DNA from 3 places in the Pseudoflavonifractor sp. An176 genome. Region 1 is predicted to be linked to each of the others. Evidence: riboswitches for the same ligand, from Rfam matches in the RefSeq annotation. Region 1 holds a riboswitch; each other region holds the start of a gene.
What was found. Region 1 has a riboswitch for ZMP and ZTP ahead of B5F12_RS05575 (formate--tetrahydrofolate ligase). Riboswitches for the same ligand answer to the same signal wherever they lie in the genome.
Positions count from the first base shown of each region.

Region 2: it holds a riboswitch for ZMP and ZTP, as region 1 does, so the genes downstream of both, pflA (pyruvate formate-lyase-activating protein) here and B5F12_RS05575 (formate--tetrahydrofolate ligase) in region 1, are expected to answer to the same signal.
Region 3: it holds a riboswitch for ZMP and ZTP, as region 1 does, so the genes downstream of both, B5F12_RS02310 (IMP cyclohydrolase) here and B5F12_RS05575 (formate--tetrahydrofolate ligase) in region 1, are expected to answer to the same signal.

Region 1 covers NZ_NFKO01000007.1:46,607-52,048, reverse strand. The annotation lists gene B5F12_RS12275 (metalloregulator ArsR/SmtB family transcription factor) at 1-240, shown strand, start outside; gene B5F12_RS05575 (formate--tetrahydrofolate ligase) at 296-1,960, opposite strand; ZMP/ZTP riboswitch at 2,012-2,103, opposite strand; gene B5F12_RS05570 (tetratricopeptide repeat protein) at 2,189-5,209, opposite strand.
Region 2 covers NZ_NFKO01000018.1:167-5,608, reverse strand. The annotation lists gene B5F12_RS08180 (beta-L-arabinofuranosidase domain-containing protein) at 1-149, opposite strand, end outside; gene pflB (formate C-acetyltransferase) at 744-2,987, opposite strand; gene pflA (pyruvate formate-lyase-activating protein) at 3,002-3,727, opposite strand; ZMP/ZTP riboswitch at 3,788-3,873, opposite strand; gene B5F12_RS08165 (LCP family protein) at 4,077-5,442, shown strand, end outside.
Region 3 covers NZ_NFKO01000002.1:176,239-181,680, reverse strand. The annotation lists gene purC (phosphoribosylaminoimidazolesuccinocarboxamide synthase) at 1-363, shown strand, start outside; gene B5F12_RS02325 (amidophosphoribosyltransferase) at 382-1,806, shown strand; gene purM (phosphoribosylformylglycinamidine cyclo-ligase) at 1,812-2,861, shown strand; gene purN (phosphoribosylglycinamide formyltransferase) at 2,865-3,503, shown strand; ZMP/ZTP riboswitch at 3,531-3,609, shown strand; gene B5F12_RS02310 (IMP cyclohydrolase) at 3,665-4,378, shown strand; gene B5F12_RS02305 (phosphoribosylaminoimidazolecarboxamide formyltransferase) at 4,382-5,442, shown strand, end outside.

The DNA.
Region 1 (5,442 bases):
TTGGGGGACTCCACCCGGTTTGACATTCTGTGCTATCTGCGGGGACGCACCGCCTATGTGCAGGAGCTGTCCACCCGCTTCTCTCTCAGCCGCAACACCATCCACCACCATATGAATAAGCTCTCTGACTGCGGCCTGGTGCAGTGCACCATCCACGGGAACCGCACCTTTTACACCTTAGACGAAGAACAGGTCCAGCTGTTTTTGGAGCGGCAGGCGGCGCTATTCGGCAAAAAATGACGCAAAAATGGCGGCCATCCCCGTGGGGGGATGGCCGCCAAACGAATTTTATATCTCAGAACAGGCCGGAGATGACGCCGTTTTCGTCCACGTCGATCTTCTCGGCGGCAGGCACCTTGGGCAGGCCGGGCATGGTCATGATGTCGCCGGTCTGCACCACCACGAAGCCAGCGCCGGCGGACACCTTCACCTTGGACACGGTGATGGTGAAGCCCTCGGGCCGTCCCAGCTGGGAGGCATCGTCGGACAGGGAGTACTGGGTCTTGGCCATGCACACAGGCAGCTTGTCAAAGCCCATGGCCTCCAGACGGGCCAGCTCCTTGGCAGCGGCTGCGGTGTAGTGCACGCCAGCGCCGCCGTACACCTTCTCCACGATGGTCTGAATCTTGTCCTTCAAGGGCAGGTCCAGGTCATAGGCGTAGTGGAAGTCCTGGGGCTGGTCGCACAGGCGCAGCACTTCCTCGGCCAGCTCCAGGCCGCCCTCGCCGCCCTTGCCCCACACCTCGGACAGGGCCACATTGACCCCCAGCTCCTGGCAGCGGGTGCGGATGAGGTTCAGCTCGGCCTCGGTGTCATTGGCGAAGCGGTTGATGGCCACCACGGCGGGCAGGCCGAACACACGGGTGATGTTCTCCACGTGCTTGAGCAAATTGGGCAGGCCACGCTCCAGAGCCTCCAGGTTTTCCGCCCCCAGCTCAGTCTTGGGCACGCCGCCGTTGTACTTCAGAGCCTTGACCGTGGCCACGATGACCACGGCGTCGGGGGTGAGCCCGGCGGCCCGGCACTTGATGTCCAGGAACTTCTCAGCGCCCAGATCGGCGCCGAAGCCCGCCTCGGTGACCACGTAGTCGGCCAGCTTCAAAGCGGTGTCGGTGGCGGAGACGGAGTTGCAGCCGTGGGCAATGTTGGCGAAGGGGCCGCCGTGGACCAGAGCGGGGGTGTGCTCCAGGGTCTGCACCAGGTTAGGCTTGATGGCGTCCTTCAAGAGGGCAGCCATGGCACCCTGGGCCTTCAAATCGGCGGCGGTGACGGGCTTGTCATCGTAGGTGTAGCCCACGATCATGCGGCCCAGCCGCTCCTTCAGGTCGGACAGTCCAGTGGCCAGGCACAGCACGGCCATAATCTCGCTGGCCACGGTGATGTCGAAGCCGTCCTCCCGGGGCACGCCCTGCATCCGGCCACCCAGGCCGTCCACAATGTTGCGCAGCTGGCGGTCGTTCATATCCACGCAGCGGCGCCAGGTGATCTTCTTGACGTCAATGCCCAGGGCGTTGCCCTGCTGAATGTGGTTGTCCAGCATGGCGGCCAGCAGGTTGTTGGCGGCACCGATGGCGTGGAAGTCGCCGGTGAAGTGGAGGTTGATGTCCTCCATGGGCACCACCTGGGCGTAGCCGCCGCCGGCAGCGCCGCCCTTCACGCCGAACACGGGGCCCAGAGAGGGCTCCCGGAGGCAGAGCATCACGTTTTTATCCATGCGGCGCAGGGCATCGGCCAGGCCCACGGAGGTGGTGGTCTTGCCCTCTCCGGCGGGGGTGGGGTTGATGGCGGTGACCAGAATCAGCTTGCCCTTCCGGGGCACATTGCGCAACGGGGTGATGTCGATCTTGGCCTTCACCTTGCCGTAATACTCCAGCAGGTTCTCGTCAATCCCGGCCATGGACGCCACCTGTCCGATGGGCAGCATCTGGGCCTCCTGGGCAATTTGAATGTCTGTTTTCATCTTCCATGCTCCTTCCTGCGCCTCAAAAACAAAAAAAGGGCGCACTGATTTCTCGTGCGCCCAGACGGTCGGCAATACGGCGCACATGGGCGTCGGCTGTACTCCACGTGGTCACTCCACTTCCGTCAGTCATACAGCAGATTTATCTTACCATGCCCGCCCACCCCCGTCAAGGGTTGAATCCGTTGAAATGCCCCCACATCTCAAAGCAGATGTGGGGGCGTTGTGTCATCGGTAGTGGCGGTTGGAGTAGGACACTTTCTTGACCCGGTCGGTAGCATACATCCACGCCTCCTTTTCCGGGCTTTTGAATACCTTGGGGCCAAAACGCACCTCGTCCAATCGAATCTCCTTGTCGATTTCTGTGTACAGGTAGGGGGTGTCACCCTCTCCCGCCGCCAGTTCGCGCTTTCTTGTCACCACCAGGCACCGCACTTCTTTCTCACTGGAATATTCATCATACTTAAAGAGATAGCGCACCTGGTCCAGCATGGCGGTGATATAGGCTAAGGGAATGTCCTGCATTTCCTGCTGTATATCCTTTAAAATGTTCTTTATTTTTCTCAGGTATTTTTTGAGTTTCCTCCCTCTATCCTTGAATTTTCCCTGATCGGTCAGGTATACAATCCGGTAGAGGGGATAGCTGTTTTTCTCCACGTGAAAGGGAATATAGCCCTGGGGGTAGGAATCCTTCACATCAAAAAAGTTCTCGTCAAACTTTAAGCTGCACCCGGTACCCTTGTCAGCGTAGATGGCCCACATATAGATATAGTCGTCCGCAGTACAAAGGCTGGTGAGGTAGACGTTGCGCAAGCTGGAGTCGTTGGGTGCCTCGCCGCCCGGCAGCAGTCCGTATGCCTGTAACGTCTCCGGGGTGCTCCCATACTGCTCCAACAACTTACCAAAGGACTCCCCTTCCGCCGAGTCATTCATGTATGCCACATTGGACAGACGGAACCTGGGCTGCTGTTCCCCCTGGGCCAGGAGTAGCTTTTGCATGGTGCTCATCCGGGTGTAGTGCCAACATGGGTTTTCCCTCAGCTGCGCTCGATTCAAACGCAGGGTCGTTTTGATCTGCTCCATAGTGTCGTGGAGGCGGTAGACATAGGCCAGAAGTTTCCCTTGCCGCTCTCTGTCCACCTCCGACTGTTTCCCCGACTCGGGTTCTTTGTACATTTCCCGAAACTCTGTACTATTCACCAGAGCCTCTACCTGCTGAGAAGCCGCTTCCCATTTCATAGGGCGCAAATAATGAAATGCTTGATATTTATTTTTTCTTTCTTGCTCGTCTGTTATCCTTTCTACGCATCTTGCCAATTCCGCTAAAGCCTGCACGCACAGTTCTCGTGGAAACACTTGGTCAATGTTCAGTACCTGGTTTATTACTTCATCTCTGCTCTTCTTTCCATTTCTAATTAAACACAGTACATACTCCGACTCCACATGGGGGTTGCCAGGCGCAACTTCCCTGGCTTTTTTGGCTAAGGCCACCGCCATCCCCTTGAAGTCCTTGAAGTCCTTGGATTCTGTTTCATTCTCGCCAATTAGCTTTTTTACAAAATCTACATCGATATTTTTTACGTTCTTCTTGAGTCGGCGCAGGCAGCAGGCAGCACCACTCAAGGCTATATAATTGGAGGACTCCTGTTCGACCACTTTTTTAAACTGCTCCAAGGCCTGCTCCACGTTCTCCTGATACAGGTAGCACTGCCCCAAGTCGTTGCATGTGGATATCCATGTAAAATCCCTTCGCAGATAGGGGCCATTCTCATTGTACTCCTGGACCTCCTGATAGCTTTTAATGGCCTCCTGATATTCCCCCAGCATCTGTTGACACCACCCCAAATTTTTCAAAGCGGGGATATCGCTGGGCTCCGCCTGGACGATTTGCTCAAACCACACCTTGGCCTGGGCCGGGGCGCTCGGCAGATAACAAGTCCCCATCGCATAGCGGGCTTTGAGGCCTACGGTGCCGGGACGAATTACCTTCTCTGCGTCGCACAGGGATTTCAGTACCTCCACCGCTTGGGTCAGCTGTCCCTGATTGCGATAGCACAGCCCCTTCCACAGCAGCACCTCCGGGTCCTTGTCATAAAACCCCAGCAGACGCTCCAACTGCTCCAAGGCCTGTTCAAAATATTTCAGACGGATGGAACACTTGGCCTGTTCCAACTCGGCGTAGCGGTTAAGCGAGGCCGTCTCGTCCACAAAGTAGTTTTTATTCTCTTCTCTGGCCCTTCTCTGGTTGTCCATCACAACTCTATGCGCTTCCTTGGCCTTGAGGTAATCCCCTCTCTTGCGGTACAGCCTGCCCAGATTGTTTTGCATGTCTGTATTTTCCTTTTGAATATTTTTTAACACATGCAATGCCAATTCCTGAGCCTCGGCATAAGCTCTGGGTCCATCGGTGAGGCAAGAAACCAGATTCACCAGGGCCTGCAAATATTGTGGATCATCCTTTTTCCGCTCCTGTTGTAAGTCTTCCACTGCCGTGTGCAAATTGTCCTTGATTCCAGCATCAATTTCCCCATACTTTTTCACAAACTCCATTTGCGCAATGATATTATTTCCCTCACTATCATCACACTTGGGCGCCAACGCTGCGCACACCGCCGCAAAATACGGAATCGCCTCCTGATGCTCCATCTGATTGCGCTTGCAGCGCCCCATGTTGATGACAGCATCCAGAGTGATTTTCCTCAGCTCCCCGTTGTCGGAAGGAATCTCCTTTACGATGCGCTCAAATGCGTTCATCGCCCCTTCCCCTCTCTGGAAGGACGGGCTGCTGCTGTGGTGATAACGAAATTTTTCCATCTCCCGCTCACACTTGGCCGCCATGAGTTGGGCCAGCCAGCGGCACACGGAATCCTCTGCCTTTTGAGCTTCTTCAAAACACGTTTGTGCCTCTTGGCACATGGAATAGGGCAAGGGCTTCCACCGATTCAAAATCAGGGCTTGACGAAACCGCACATTTCCTCGGGCCAGGTGATAGTAGGGCGCTGCGGCGGTTTGCTCTGGTTTCTCACATATCTTCTCGATGAGACCCTTGAGTCGGTCACAGGCAGCGGTGTGCACCTCCCGCTGCACCAGGGTCTGATCAAACAGCTGGTCAGCCAAATCAAAACAGCGTTTGAACAACTCCGTTATATCCGCCTCTTTGCAATCACCAAACGAATCCATCTTCTCTCCCTGTATGAGGTTGTCTACCGTCCAGTTCAAAGTCTCTTTTGTCCCCCAAAAGTTTATCATGGTTCCATCCCCTCCCCCTGTATTCGCCTATATTTTCCTTATGGTACCATAGTTGCCCTCCACTTACAACCGCTATACAGAGAGTTATCCACAGCTTCCACAAAGTTTTCAACATCCTCAATCCGTTGTGGTACAAGGGATTCCAGGTTTTTTCCAAAATTACGCAGGGCCGGAACTGGTAGTTTTCTATCCTGCTAAAGTGGCTGAACCGGCGATAAAATCCACATAATTGG
Region 2 (5,442 bases), on a different contig from region 1:
CCGTCTGTCTGCACGTAGTTGTACAGCTGGCTGCTGTCGTCCTGAGTCTCAGCTCTGGCCGGACTCATGGGAACCATGGACAACACCATGGCCGCACTGAGAAGGCCTGCTGCAACGCGTTTGTTTCCGAACTTCTTGAAACTCTTCATGTTTTCCCCTCTCTTTTATAATAGTCTTGAGTCTTGCATGGTTCTCTTCTGGCACTCTGCCTTCCACACCTGCTGTCTGGCCTTCGCCTCCTTCCGCTCCCCTCGCAGGGAAGAACAGTTCCCCGACCGGAACAATCAGGGAAATTGGTTTTACAATTTGATGCTCTCTTTCATACAAACTGCACATATGTCTGTTACCTTTATCATTGATGTTAGCATTCGCCCATTCAAAAATCAACACATTGCACAGAGATTTGATATTTTCCACCATTCCAACAATACAAATTATACAACGCCCAGCTTTTCAACCGTTTTCTCCGGCAATCCCCCCATAACACGTTAGAATTTTTAAATATTTCTCATTTGTTGCCACTCATTTCCTTGATCTGACACCTGGATTTTCCCTCAAATCCCGGGACACTCGCCCTCCTCACCCCCTGGTTTTCCCAGAGATTTGTACCAAATTTCAAAGCATACAAATTCATTGCATGGCCTTTGCATAATAAAAGTTGTCTGTTTTAAGCATTGTCCGAGCATGAAAGAAAGCCCAGAGAACGCCGAAGCATTCTCTGGGCTTTGGGAAGTGATGTTTGATTACACAGACTCGTGGAAGGTACGCTTGATGACCTCCAACTGCTGCTCCCGGCTCAGGCGGTTGAAGTTCACCGCATAGCCGGACACACGGATGGTGAGGGTGGGGTACTGCTCGGGGTGCTCCATGGCGTCCAGCAACACCTGACGGTCCATGACATTGACGTTCAGGTGGTGGGCGCCCTGGACGAAGTAGCCATCCAGGATGGACACCAGGTTGGTGACACGCTCCTGGGCACTCTTACCCAGGGCATTGGGGACAATGGAGAAGGTGTTGGACACGCCGTCCTGGCACACGCCCCGGTAGGGGATCTTGGCCACGGAGTTGAGGCTGGCCAGAGCGCCATTCTCGTCCCGGCCGTGCATGGGGTTGGCGCCGGGAGCGAAGGGCTCGCCGGCCTTGCGGCCGTCGGGGGTGGAGCCGGTCTTCTTGCCGTACATCACGTTGCTGGTGATGGTCAGGGCAGAGAGAGTGTGGATGGCGCCCCGGTACAGGGGATGCTTCTTGAGCTCCGCGGAGAAGTACGCGGCGATCTCCACGGCGATGTCGTCCACCCGGTCGTCGTCGTTGCCGTACTTGGGGAAGTCGCCCTCCACCTCAAAGTCCACGGCAATGCCGTCCTCGTTGCGGATGGGCCGCACCTTGGCAAACTTGATGGCGGACAGGGAGTCGGCGGCAATGGACAGACCCGCCACGCCGAAGGCGGCCAGGCGCTCCACCAGGGTGTCGTGGAGGGCCATCTGACTGGCCTCGTAGGCGTACTTGTCGTGCATGTAGTGGATGATGTTGATGGTGTCCACGTACAACTCAGCCACGTAGGACAGAACCTTCTTATAGTTGGTGAGCACCTTGGAGTAGCTGAGCACCTCGTCCTCGTCCCGGATGATGCCGGGCACCACGTGGAGGCCCTTCTTCTCGTCCACACCGCCGTTGATGGCGTACAGCAGACTCTTGGCCAGGTTGGCCCGGGCGCCGAAGAACTGCATCTGCTTGCCCACGGCCATGGCGGACACACAGCAGGAGATGCAGTAGTCGTCGCCGTACAGGGGGCGCATCACGTCGTCGTTCTCGTACTGGATGGAGTCGGTGGCAATGCTCATCTTGGCGCAGTAGTCCTTCCAGGCCTGGGGCAGGTTCTGGCTCCACAGCACGGTGAGGTTGGGCTCGGGCGCGGTGCCCAGGTTGGTGAGGGTGTGCAGGTAGCGGAAGCTGTTGCGGGTCACCAAGGTGCGGCCGTCAATGCCCATGCCGCCCAGGGACTCGGTGATCCAGGTGGGGTCGCCGCCGAACAGCTCGTTGTACTCGGGGGTGCGCAGGTGGCGCACCAGGCGCAGCTTGATGATGAACTGGTCGATGAGCTCCTGGGCCCCCTGCTCGTCCAGCAGACCACGGTCCAGGTCCCGCTGGATGTAGATGTCCAGGAAGGTGGCGGTGCGGCCCAGAGAGGTGGCGGCACCGTTGTTCTCCTTCACGCCCGCCAGATAGGCCAGGTACAGGTTCTGCACGGCCTCATGGGCGTTCTCGGCGGGGCGGGTGACGTCACAGCCGTAGCGGCTGGCCATGTGGGTGAACTCCTTGAGGGCCCGAATCTGGGTGCTCACTTCCTCCCGCAGGCGGATGCGCTCCTCGGTCATGGGGCCGTCCAGCTCCTCCAGGTCCTTCTGCTTCTCCTCAATGAGGAAGTTGGTGCCGTACAGGGGCACCCGGCGGTAGTCGCCCACCAGGCGGCCACGGCCATAGGCATCGGGCAGACCAGTGAGCAGGCCAGCGGTGCGGGCCAGACGGGTGCGCTTGGGGTAGGCGTCAAACACGCCCTCGTTGTGGGTCTTGCGGTAGAGGCTGAAGTGGCGCTCAATCTCGGGGTCCAGCTCGTAGCCGTACTCGTGGAGGGCGGACTCGGCCATGCGCATACCGCCGTACAGGTTGACAATGCGCTTGAGGGGGGCGTCGGTCTGGAGACCCACAATGACCTCGTTTTCCTGGTCAATGTAGCCGGGCTCGAAGTTGTCGATGCCGGACACCACATGGGTCTCCACGTCGATGATGCCCTTTTTCAGCTCCTCCACAATGAGGGCGTGGGCCTTCTCCCACACCTTGGCGGTGCGGGGGGAGATGGGGGCCAGGAAGCTGTCATCTCCGGTATAGGGGGTGTAGTTCTTCTGAATGAAGTTGCGCACATTCACCAGGTGGCGCCATTCGCCGGTGCGAAAGCCCTCCCAGGCGGTGCAGTTGACATCAATGCTCATGGGAATGTACCTCCTTATAAAATATGGGGAAACGCTCGGTCAAACTTCTCCTGCCACCCGGCCAGAGCGTCCTTGGCCAGGGGCTCCACCCCCTCCAGGGGGTAAGGATATCCCAGGGTATGGTACTTGTGTACTCCCAGGGTGTGATAGGGCAACAGTTCTACCCGGCGCACATGGTGCAAGGTGGAGACAAAGTCCAAAAGCCCTTGCAAATGCTCATCGCCGTCGGTGAGCCCGGGCACCACCACGTGTCGAATCCACAGGGGCACCTCTTGGGCCTGTAATTGGCTGAGAAACGCTCTCCATTCCCCGGTGTCCCGGCCTGTGACCGCTTGGAACCCCTGAGGGGTGTAGTGTTTGATGTCCAGCAGCACCAGGTCGGTGTGGGACAAAATCCGCTCATAGTCCCCCAGACCGCACCCGGCGGTGTCCAGACAGGTGTGAATGCCTTCCTTTTGGCACAGCTCCAGGGCCCGGGCCAAAAACTCCGGCTGCAACAGCGGCTCGCCGCCGGAAAAGGTGACCCCGCCGGTGGCGCCGTAGTAGGATTTGAACCGGCGCAGCTTGGCCACCAGTTCCTCCGGCGTCATCTCCTTGGCGGCAGCGGCGCCACACTCCCAGGTGTCCGGGTTGTGGCAATACTGACACCGCAGCCCACACCCCTGGAGAAACACCACGGTGCGAATGCCGGGGCCGTCCACCAGCCCCATGCTCTCCACAGAGTGAATGCGTCCTTTCATTGTGAACTCCCTTCTTTTTCCATTTGTTGGATAAAGAAAACGACCGACCCACTGGGACCTTTTTCTTGCCCAGACGGTCGGCCGGCTTTCACGATCATACGCCACGTGGTTAATTCCACTTAATACCGCCAGGTGTATGATCACCGTGAGTACAGGCTACTATATCTTGTGTCGTTTGTCAAGCTTCATTTTTATTTCCCATTATTTTTCAATTTCTGACCACTTTTTAAGAACTTCGCAAGGAGTTGTATCGAAGTTGTAAATTCTGCACGCCGCCCCGCCGGAACCGTTGCCATTTCCCCTGTGGCATACTATAATGTGCCATAACAACGACAAGGAGATGTGCCACATGGCAAAACGATACAAAAGGAAACAAGCTCATTCCGGTCTGGAGACCGTGGTCAATCTGCTGGCCCTGCTGTTGTTTGTCGTTCTCGGCATCGGCTTTGTGGCCGCGCTCTTCTTCACCCACATGCTCACCCCCCTGCTGTTGGCCCTGATTGCGGCGGCAGTGGTGGTGGCCGTAGTGGTGGTGTTTGCTCTGCGGTTCAGCCGCGGCCCCGCCAAGCGCACGGCGGGCTCGGTGCTGTCCGTGGTGTTCTGTCTGGTGTTCGCCGTGGGCATTGTCTATGCCCGGGTAGGCCTGGACACCCTGGACCGGGTCACCAACCCGGAGGCCCAGACCCTGGCCATGTCCGTGTATGTGCGGGGAGATGATACCCGCAGCATGGACGAGCTGCTCCAGCACCCCTTTGGCATGCTCAGCGCCGACCAGACCGACACTCAGGCGGCGGTGAAACAGCTGGACGCCAAGTACAGCGTCACCCTCACCCCCCAGGGCTATCCCGAAGCAACCAAGCTGGTGGATGCCCTCAACAACAAGGAAATCGATGCCATTTTGGTCAACCAGAGCCACATGACCGTGCTGGACGACCTGGAGGAGTACATGGACGTGATGCAGAGTCTGCGCATGGTGGACACCATTCAGGTGCCCCTCCAGGCCAGCGCCGCTCCCCAGCCCACCACCGCTCCCGCCATTCCCCTGGACCAGCCCTTTACCGTATATATCAGCGGCAGCGACTCCCGAAGCAGCGATATCTCCACCTCGGGCAACAGCGATGTGAACATCATCGCCACCATCAACCCCAAGACCCACCAGGTACTGCTGGTGTCCACTCCCCGGGACTACTTCATCCCCCTGTCCTTCTCCAATGGGGTCCCGGACAAGCTCACCCACGCCGGGGGCCGGGGCATTGAGGAGAGTATCAAAACTCTGGAAATGCTCTACGACATAGAGCTGGACTACTACTTTAAGGTCAACTTCGCCGGATTTGAGGGCATCATTGACGCCCTGGGCGGCATTGACGTGTACTCGGACTACGACTTCGAGTCCTATATCTCCGACTACACCTATGAAAAGGGCGTCAACCACATGGACGGCGAGAAGGCCCTGTACTTCGTCCGGGAGCGGTACAACCTCCCCAAGGGTGACTTCCAGCGGGGCATCCATCAGATGCGGATGATCGAGGCCGTGGCCAACAAGGTTCTCTCCCCCGCCATTCTCACCCAGTACCTCCCCTTCATGGATGCCGTGGGCAACTGCTTCCGCACCAGCATCCCCTCCGACTTCATCACCGATATGGTGCAAAACCAGCTGCAAAACGGCGGGGACTGGAACATCGTCAGCTACTACGTCTCTGGCACCCCAGCTTATC
Region 3 (5,442 bases), on a different contig from region 1:
ACCATCGAGTTTTCCTACAAGAACGACGACCTCCACGACCCCCTCATCAACGACTACCACGCTGTGGCTCTGAAGCTGGCCACCTGGGAGGAGATCGAGCAGATCAAGACCTACGCCTTCGCCGTCAATGAGTTTTTGAAGAAGACTCTGGCCGAGTGCGGCGTGACCCTGGTGGACTTCAAGCTGGAGTTCGGCAAGACCTCCGACGGCACCATCGTCCTGGCCGACGAGATCAGCCCCGACACCTGCCGCTTCTGGGACTCCAAGACCGGCGAGAAGCTGGATAAGGACCGTTTCCGCCGCGACCTGGGCAACGTGGAGGGCGCTTATCAGGAGATGAGCCGCCGCCTCATGGGCAAGTAATTTACTAGGAGGAACAGCATGGGAGGCTTTTTTGGCGCCGTCTCCAAGCGGGACGTAACTCTTGATATCTTTTTCGGCGTGGACTACCACTCTCACCTGGGCACTCGTCGGGGCGGCATGATCATTCATGACGCCGCCGACGGCTTCCAGCGTCAGATCCACTCCATTGAAAACACCCCCTTCCGCACCAAGTTCGAGAAGGATCTTCACGACTTCCACGGCTGCAGCGGCATCGGCTGCATCAGCGACACCGACCCCCAGCCCCTGCTGGTTCGCTCCCACCTGGGTCTGTACGCCATCACCACCGTGGGCGTCATCACCAACACCGACCAGCTGGTGGCAGAGCATTTTTCCGAGCCCGGCCACCAGTTCATGGCCATGAGCTCCGGCAAGGTCAACTCCACCGAGCTCACCGCCGCCCTCATCAACCAGAAGACCAACCTCATTGACGGCATCCGCAACGCCCAGGAGCTCATTGAAGGGTCCATGACCCTGCTCATCCTCACCGAGCACGGTGAGATCATCGCCGCCCGGGACCGTCTGGGCCGTCTGCCCGTCCTCATCGGCAAGGGCCCCGAGGGCCACTGCGTATCCTTCGAGTCTTTCGCCTATCACAAGCTGGGCTACGAGGACGCCTACGAGCTGGGCCCCCGTGAAATTGTCCGGGTCACCGCCGACGGCTTTGAGACCCTGGTCCCCGCGGGCGACGAGATGAAAATCTGCGCCTTCCTGTGGACCTACTACGGCTACCCCAACTCCAACTACGAGGGGGTCAACGTGGAGGTCATGCGCTACCGCAACGGCGAGATCATGGCCCGGGACGAAGAGGCCCGAGGCGTGCAGCCGGACGTGGACTTCGTGGCCGGTGTGCCCGACTCCGGTGTGCCCCACGCCATCGGCTACGCCAACAAAAGCGGCAAGCAGTTTGCCCGTCCCTTCGTGAAATACACCCCCACCTGGCCCCGCTCCTTCATGCCCGCCAACCAGGAAGTGCGCAACCAGGTGGCCAAGATGAAGCAGATTCCTGTGCCCGAGCTCATTCAGGACAAGAAGCTTCTCTTCGTGGACGACTCCATCGTCCGTGGCACCCAGCTGCGGGAGACCGTGGACTTCCTCTACGAGTCCGGGGCCAAGGAAGTGCACATGCGCTCCGCCTGCCCCCCCATCATGTACAGCTGCAAGTATCTGAACTTCTCCCGGGGCAACTCCGACATGGACCTGCTGGCCCGTCGCACCATCCAGGAGCTGGAGGGCGACGAGGGTCAGAAGCATCTGGAGGAGTACGCCGACGCCAACACCGAGCGTGGCCAGTGCATGCTCAAGTCCATCTGCGAGAAGATGGGCTTTGACTCCCTGGGCTATCAGTCCCTGGACGGCCTGCTGGAGTCCATCGGTCTGGACCGGGATAAGGTGTGCACCTACTGCTGGAACGGAAAGGAGTAATTTTCATGAATCATTCTGACTCTCACTCTGCCTCCTACGCCGCTGCCGGCGTGGACGTCACCGCCGGTTACGAGGCGGTACGCCGCATCAAGCCCATGGTGGAATCCACCTACATTCCCGGCGTCATGGGTACCCTGGGCGGCTTTGGCGGCATGTTTGCCCCCGACCTGAACGGCATGAAGAAGCCCGTGCTGGTGTCCGGTACCGACGGCGTGGGCACCAAGCTAAAGCTGGCGTTCCTCATGGACAAGCACGACACCGTGGGCATCGACTGCGTGGCCATGTGTGTCAATGACATCATCTGCGGCGGCGCTATGCCCCTGTTCTTCCTGGACTACATCGCCTGCGGCAAGAACGACCCCGCCCGCATCGCTGACATCGTCACCGGCATCACCGAGGGCTGCCGCCAGGCCGGCTGCGCTCTGGTGGGCGGTGAGACCGCCGAGATGCCCGGCTTCTACCCCGTGGACGAGTACGACCTGGCTGGGTTCTCCGTTGGCATGGTGGACGAGGAGAAGATCATCGACGGCAAGTCCCTCAGCGAAGGCGACGTGCTCATCGGTCTGGCCTCCTCTGGCGTGCACTCCAACGGCTTCTCCCTGGTGCGTAAGGTCTTCGACGTGGAGCACGCCGACCTGAAGACCCCCATGGATGAGCTGAACGGCAAGAGCCTGGGCGAGGCCCTGCTGGAGCCCACCCGCATCTATGTCAAGGCCGTGAAGGCCGTGCTGGGCGCTGGCGTGGATGTCCACGCCGTCAGCCACATCACCGGCGGCGGCTTCTATGAGAATGTGCCCCGCATGATGGTGGACGGCCTCACCGCTCAGATCAAGCTGGACTCCTTCCCCACCCTGCCCATCTTCTCCCTCATCCAGAAGGCGGGCAACATCCCCGCTCGGGATATGTACAACACCTTCAACATGGGCATCGGCATGATTCTGGCCGTCCCCGCCGCCCAGGCTCAGGCCGCTCTGGACGCCCTGGCCGCAGCTGGCGAGACCGCCTACCAGATCGGCAGCGTGGTCGCTGGCGAGGCTGGCGTGGAGCTGGTGTAATCCATGGGAACACGTATTGCCGTTTTGGTGTCCGGCGGCGGCACCAACCTGCAAGCCCTCATTGACGCCCAGGCCCGGGGCGAGCTGGGCGGCGGCACCATTGCCGCCGTCATCTCCTCCAAGGCCGGGGTATACGCCCTGGAACGGGCGGAGAAGGCGGGGATTCCCCACTATGTCATCCCCCGCAAGGAGTATCCCTCCAACCAGGCCATGACCCAGGCGCTGGTGGCCAAGCTCCGTGAGCTGGACATTGACCTGGTGGTGCTGGCAGGCTTTATGATCATTCTCACCGAAGAGATGGTGCAGGCCTACCCCAACGCCATCTTGAACGTCCACCCCGCCCTCATCCCCTCCTTCTGTGGAGAGGGCTGCTACGGTCTCCACGTCCACGAGAAGGCCCTGGAGTACGGAGTGAAAGTGTCCGGCGCCACCGTCCACTTTGTCTCGGAGGAGTGCGACGGCGGCCCCATCGTGCTGCAAAAGGCTGTGGCTGTGGAGGAGGGGGACACCCCCGAGACCTTGCAGCGGCGCATCATGGAGCAGGCCGAGTGGCACATCCTGCCCCAAGCCGTCTCCCTGTTCTGCCAAGATCGGCTCCATGTAGAGGGCCGAGTGGTCCACATTCTGCCCCCGCAAGCTTGACAAAAGCGCTCAGGGCATGATATAGTTAACAGGCTATATGACTGACGGAAGTGGGTTGACCACAGGGAGTATAGCCGTAGAAATGCCGACCGTCTGGGCGCACCTATTTTGTGGATAGGTGCGCCCTTTTTCTTTGACCAACACTTTGAGGAGGTACCACTATGACAACTTTGGATCTGTGCCAGGAGCTGTCCCGCAACCCTTACCCCGGCCGGGGCATCGTGCTGGGCCGCACCGCTGACAACAAGCACGCGGTGATCGCCTACTTCATCATGGGCCGCAGCGAAAACAGCCGCAACCGTATCTTTGAGGAGACGGACGACGGCATCCGCACCCGGGCCTATGACGAGAGCAAGATGACCGATCCCTCCCTGATCATCTATCACCCCGTGCGCCAGGTGGGCGAGGACACCATCGTCACCAACGGCGACCAGACCGACACCATTCAGCAGGGCCTGCTGGCTGGCAAGACCTTTGCTGAGTCCCTGCGCTCCCGCTGCTTCGAGCCCGATCCCCCCAACTACACCCCTCGCATCTCCGGTCTGCTCCTCAAGGACGGCAGCTACAAGCTGTCCATTCTGAAGTCCGCCTACGGCAACCCTGACTGCAACCTGCGCTACTTCTACGAGTACGACGCACCCCTGCCCGGCACCGGACACTTCATCCACACCTATCAGGAGAACCTGGACCCCCTGCCCTCCTTTGAGGGTGAGCCCCGTCTGGTGGCCATCACCGCCCCCGACGCCGAGACTCTGGCCGGGGACCTGTGGCTGTCCCTCAACGACGAGAACAAGGTCTCTCTCTTCGTCCGCTACATCGACCTGGAGACCGGAGACTGTGAGACTTCCATCATCAACAAACACTGGGAGGTTTAATCCATGACTGAACTGGAACTGAAATACGGCTGTAACCCCAACCAAAAGCCCGCCCGCATCTACATGGACGAGGGTGAGCTGCCCATCACCGTGCTCAACGGCAAGCCCGGCTACATCAACTTCATGGACGCCCTCAACTCCTGGCAGCTGGTGAAGGCCCTGAAGAAGGCCACCGGCCTGCCCGCCGCCGCCTCCTTCAAGCACGTCTCCCCCGCCGGTGCCGCTCTGGGCACTCCCCTCACCGACGTGGAGAAGCAGATCTACTTCGCCGACGGCTTTGACACCTCCCCCATCGCCTGCGCCTACATCAAGGCCCGTGGCGCGGATCGTCTGTGCTCCTACGGCGACTGGGCCGCCCTGTCCGACGTGTGCGATGAGGCCACCGCCCGGTTCCTGGCCATGGAAGTCTCCGACGGCATCATCGCTCCCGGCTACACCGACGAGGCCCTGGCCATTCTCAAGACCAAGAAGAAGGGCAACTACAACGTGGTGCAGATTGACCCCAACTACGAGCCCGCCCCCATTGAGACCCGCCACATCTACGGCATCACCTTCCAGCAGGGCTACAACAACTTCGAGATCAACGAGAGCCTGCTGGACAACATCGTCACCGAGAACAAGGAGCTGCCCGAGGCCGCCCGCCACGACCTGCTGCTGGCCCTGCTGACTCTGAAGTACACCCAGTCCAACTCCGTGTGCTACGTCAAGAACGGCCAGACCATCGGTGTGGGCGCTGGTCAGCAGAGCCGCATCCACTGCACTCGTCTGGCTGGCTCCAAGGCGGACAACTGGATGCTGCGCCAGCATCCCAAGGTTTTGGGCCTCCAGTTTGTGGACAACATCCGCCGTCCCAACCGGGACAACGCCATCGACGTGTACATCTCCGACGAGTACGAGGACGTGCTGGCCGAGGGCGTGTGGCAGGAGACCTTCAAGGTCAAGCCCGAGCCCCTGACCCGTGAGGAGAAAAAGGCCTGGATTGCCCAGATGCACGGCGTGTCCGTGGGCTCCGACGCCTTCTTCCCCTTCGGCGACAACGTGGAGCGGGCCCGCAAGTCCGGCGT